One region of the Brevibacillus composti genome, then DNA from elsewhere that is predicted to be linked to it. Evidence: riboswitches for the same ligand, from Rfam matches in the RefSeq annotation. Region 1 holds a riboswitch; the other holds the start of a gene.
The links. Region 1 has a riboswitch for FMN ahead of ribD (bifunctional diaminohydroxyphosphoribosylaminopyrimidine deaminase/5-amino-6-(5-phosphoribosylamino)uracil reductase RibD). Riboswitches for the same ligand answer to the same signal wherever they lie in the genome.
Positions count from the first base shown of each region.

Region 2: it holds a riboswitch for FMN, as region 1 does, so the genes downstream of both, JD108_RS18225 (ECF transporter S component) here and ribD (bifunctional diaminohydroxyphosphoribosylaminopyrimidine deaminase/5-amino-6-(5-phosphoribosylamino)uracil reductase RibD) in region 1, are expected to answer to the same signal.

Region 1 is NZ_CP066308.1:920,918-923,374, forward strand. It holds gene ltrA (group II intron reverse transcriptase/maturase) at 1-1,044, shown strand, start outside; FMN riboswitch at 1,224-1,373, shown strand; gene ribD (bifunctional diaminohydroxyphosphoribosylaminopyrimidine deaminase/5-amino-6-(5-phosphoribosylamino)uracil reductase RibD) at 1,520-2,457, shown strand, end outside.
Region 2 is NZ_CP066308.1:3,619,896-3,622,352, reverse strand. It holds gene JD108_RS18230 (ABC transporter permease) at 1-649, shown strand, start outside; gene JD108_RS22620 (hypothetical protein) at 698-826, shown strand; FMN riboswitch at 918-1,079, shown strand; gene JD108_RS18225 (ECF transporter S component) at 1,458-2,063, shown strand; gene proS (proline--tRNA ligase) at 2,430-2,457, shown strand, end outside.

The DNA.
Region 1 (2,457 bases):
AAAAGAAACCTGGGCATCCCAACGGTGGTTGATCGAGTAATCCAGCAGGCAATTGCACAAATGCTCACGCCGATCTATGAGCAACAGTTCTCGGACAACAGCTTCGGGTTCCGACCCAAACGAAGTGCCCACCAAGCCATAAGGCGCAGCCAGCAATATATTCAGGAAGGCTACCGCTATGTTGTGGATATGGATCTAGAGAAATACTTTGACACCGTCAACCAAAGCAAGCTCATTGAAGTACTCTCAAGAACGATTAAGGACGGACGAGTCATTTCACTAATTCATAAATATCTTCGGGCAGGAGTTGTCGTGAAGCACAAGTTTGAGGAAACAGAAGTCGGCGTACCGCAGGGCGGGAATCTGAGTCCAATTCTCAGTAATATCATGCTGAATGAGTTGGACAAGGAGCTGGAGAAGAGAGGACACAAGTTTGTGCGATACGCAGATGATTTACTCATCTTCTGCAAGAGCAGACGAAGTGCCGAACGGACACTAACCAACATTCTCCCCTACATTGAAAAGAAGCTGTTCCTAAAAGTAAATCGGGAGAAAACCGTGGTGGACCTAGCCATTCGAGTGAAGTTTCTGGGATTCTCATTCTACAACCAACGAGGGCAAGTGAAAGTCCGCATCCATCCCAAATCCATCGCCAAAATGAAAACAAGAGTGAAGGAACTAACCGCAAGAAGCAATGGCATGGGAAATGAAGAGAGAGCCGAAAGGCTCAGACGCTATATCATGGGATGGGTCAACTACTTCAAGATTGCGGATATGAAGAACCTGCTCCAAACAACGGATGAATGGATGAGAAGAAGGATTCGAATGATCTACTGGAAACAATGGAAACGAATAAGGACAAAATTCGAAAAGCTGATCTCGTTTGGAATCCCAAAGTTCAAGGCATGGGAATACGCAAATACAAGAAAGAGCTACTGGAGAATCTCCAATAGCCCCATCCTCGCGAAAGCCCTCGATAACAACACCATTAAAGGCCTCGGATTTCTTTTCTTCTCAGATTATTATCGACAAGTGACTGCGTGAACTAAGGAACCGCCGTATACCGAACGGTACGTACGGTGGTGTGGGAGGTCGGCTACTCAACTAATGGGTAGCCCCCTACCCGATTGCAAAAGACCGGACGAGTCCGGTCGCCGAAAGGAGAGACAGGAGCAAGCCATCGCGGTGGAGGAATCGGTGCCGCGGTACTACAACCACAAAAAGCAGACCTTCAGGGCAGGGTGAAATTCCCGACCGGCGGTGATGACGACAGTCTGAGCCCGCGACTCGCTCGCTTGTCCTACGTGATAGCGAGCGACTGACCTGGTGCAAATCCAGGGCCGACGGTATAGTCCGGATGGGAGAAGGCAGTGAGGCAGCCTCTGTCTCTTCGTTGAAAAAACGGGAGTGAGAAGGCTTCTTTCCCCTTGCCCTGAAGCGCGCTTCAAGGGCTTTTTGGCATTCCAGGAAGTCGCGCCGAGCGGCGATGGCCATTACAAACGGGAAAGGAGCAGAGGAGATGTCTGAACATGACTGGCAGCACATGGCGCTTGCGCTGGAGTTGGCCCGATCCGCCAAGGGGCAGACGGCACCCAATCCATTAGTTGGAGCAGTCGTCGTCAAGGATGGCATGGTCGTCGGATTGGGGACGCATGTGAAAGCGGGCGAACCGCATGCCGAGGTGCACGCGCTGCGAATGGCTGGCGAGCACGCAAAAGGAGCGGACCTCTATGTTACCCTGGAGCCTTGCAGCCATCAGGGGAGGACGCCGCCTTGTGCGCGGGCGGTGATCGAAGCGGGGATCAGGCGAGTAGTCGTCGCCGTAGAAGACCCCAATCCACGGGTAGCGGGAGCGGGAATCCGTCTTTTGCAGGAGGCGGGCCTGGAGGTGAGCGTCGGAATCTGCGCCGCACAGGCGAAGCGGCTGAATGAGGTGTTTTTCCATTACATCGGCACAAAAAAGCCATTTGTTACGGTAAAAACGGCAAGCACACTGGATGGAAAGATCGCGACGCGCACCGGGCACAGCCGCTGGATTACGGGGGAAGAGTCTCGCAAGCGGGTGCACCGGCTGCGGCGCGAGCATGATGCGATCCTCGTCGGGGTGCAGACCGTGCTGGCGGATAATCCGGAGCTGACTGCCCGGGAAGACGGGGAGGTGCGCGGGCGGCAGCCGCTGCGCGTCATCCTCGACAGCCGGCTGCGCATCCCGGCAGATGCCCGCGTGATTTGCGACGGGCATGCGCCGACGCTGATCTATACCTCGGACAAGGCTCCTTCTGCTCGGCAACAGGAGCTGGAGCAGAGAGGTGTCGAGGTCGTCAGACTGCCGGATGGCGTAGGCATAGAACGCGTGCTGGAATCCCTGGGGCAAAGAGGGGTTACCTCTCTTTTGGTCGAGGGGGGCTCAGCGGTAAACGGCTCGTTTTTGGAGGCAGGTGCGATTCAAAAAGTCAT
Region 2 (2,457 bases), 1.8 Mb from region 1:
CTTCCAGCATGTGCCGCTCCTCAATGACTGGTCGCGGGACGAGATTATCTTCATCTACGGATTTTTCCTCATTCCGTACGCGCTCTTTTCGATGTTTTTCGGGTTCTGGGACTTCAACGAGCGCTACATCATCCGCGGGGAGATGGACCGCGTCCTGACCCGGCCGCTCAACAATTTGGCCCAGGTCTGTCTGGAGTCCATCGCCCCCGACCGCATCTTCGGCGTGGTGACCGGGCTGATCATCATGGGCTATGCGGCTATTCGGCTGGAGCTGTCCTTCACCTGGTACGACCCGATCATCTTCCTGGTGCTGGTCGCAAGCGGGGTGCTGATCTACGGCGGCGTCTACACGGCGATCGCGGCGGTCAGCTTTTTCTCCGACTCCCGCACAGGGATCTCGCCGATGATCTGGAATATTCAACAGTACGGCCGCTATCCGGTGGACGTCTACAACAAAGTGATTCGCATCGTATTGACCTATATCTTGCCGTTTGCTTTCGTCGGGGTGTATCCGGCGGCCTACTTCCTTCGCAAGGAAGCCTGGTATGTCTACGCCGCCTTTACGCCCATTGTCGGAATCGTCTTTTTCGCCATTGGGATTTTCGTGTGGAATTGGGGCGTTCGCAAATACAGCGGTGCGGGGTCTTGATCGATCGGATGATGGCCCCTTGACCGCCGGCGGTTGGGGGGCTTTCTCGTGTTTTTTGCCTGGTACTACGAAAAAGTTATCGCTGTTTTCCTGGAGCTGTTGCCCTTGTTCATCATCCTTTCTCCGTACCTGCTTACGGAGGTGTGGACCCGCCTGTCCAGGCGAGGGCATGTCTGACGGGAGGGTACGCATGGAGTGCAATTGGCAAACTTCCCTCATTGTCAAATCCGGGAAAGCCACTTATAATACGTGTGTATAAAAAATAAATACATTCCTTCGGGGCAGGGTGAAATTCCCGACCGGCGGTGATCGCCGTGCGATTGGCACAGCGTAAGCCCGCGAGCCTCCCGGATGCGAGATGTCATCTTGGAGTGCAGGATCTGGTGCAAGTCCAGAGCCGACAGTACAGTCTGGATGGGAGAAGGATGACGACAGTACGTGTATGCAGCGTGCTTGTTTGCTTGTGCGCGGGTCGCGAGATTCAGGGGTTTTTGGCGTTTGCCGGTACCCTCTGGTTTCTTGTACCCGAATGTGCAGGTTTCTTTCGTTGTCTTTGCCTAGCGGTCTACGCCCTGAGGAGATTTATCCTCAGGGCTTTTCTGCTTTCAGAATGGTTGGAATCGCCGAAAAGGAAAGCAGGAAGGATCGAAAAGGCGAGGGCTTGCGATGGCCAATAGGAAAGCCGACGTTTTATTCGGCTGGACATCGCCAGGCTCAGACGAGAAAGAGCACAGGCGCGAGGCATGGAGACGCGTGTGCTGTTGCCATTCCTCAAAGAAGGAAGAACCACATGAGGAGATGGTTGCAGATGAGAGAAACAGCGATTCCAAGATCGCAAGCGACGCAGCGGCTGGTGACGATTCCCATGCTGGCGGCGGTCGCATTCGTGCTGCAGTACCTGGAATTTCAGGTGCCGCTGATGCCGACGTTTTTGAAGCTTGATTTTAGTACGTTGCCGGGTTTGATCGGGGCCTTGATGTACGGACCGATGGCCGGCGTGATCGTGGAAGTGCTGAAAAACGCTCTCCACATGTTGTTTAAAAACACAGACGGCCTATTGATCGGGGAGCTGGCCAATGTCGTGGCCGGCGCCAGCTTTATCGTCGCGGCGGTCTCCCTTCAGCGCTTGGGACAGGGGAAAAAGAATTTCCTCGCCGGCCTCGCTCTGGGCACGCTGCTGATGACAGCGGTCATGGCTGTTGCCAATGCCTATCTGCTGCTGCCCGCTTACGCCGCGCTCTACCAGGTATCGCTGGAGCAGCTGGTGGCTCAGTTCCAGGCGGAGAGTGTCTGGTCTTTGGTCTTGTACGGCATCGTGCCGTTTAATCTGATAAAAGGCGTGCTCCTGTCGCTGGTGGCCTATCCGCTGTACGCCAAGCTGGCTCCGCGGCTGCGCATCCGTTCGGGAAATTGACTTTCGAATATCCTTTTGCTACCATAAGGCTAGAAATTTTGGCTGCGTCTCCCCTATTGGCGAGCGCGCCTGACCATTGATTAAAATCAAAAGCAATGAACGGAATCGCAGGTCCGATCGTGCTGCAGAGAGTCGACCCTTTGGCTGCAAGGTCGATGCACTGATGGCATCTGCTCCCCATCCGGAAGCTGCTGGCGAAGAGCCATGCCGGTGTGCCCGCCGTTAACGGGTCATGAGCGGATCGCGATGTGCATGCATGCACGAGCGGTCAATCAGGGTGGTACCGCGGGTTTCTCCCCCGTCCCTTTGTGGGATGGGGGATTTTTTCATTTTTTCCAAGGAAAAGACCAAAAGGAGTGAGCCTACATGAAAGAGGAAAAATCATTTGTCAAAG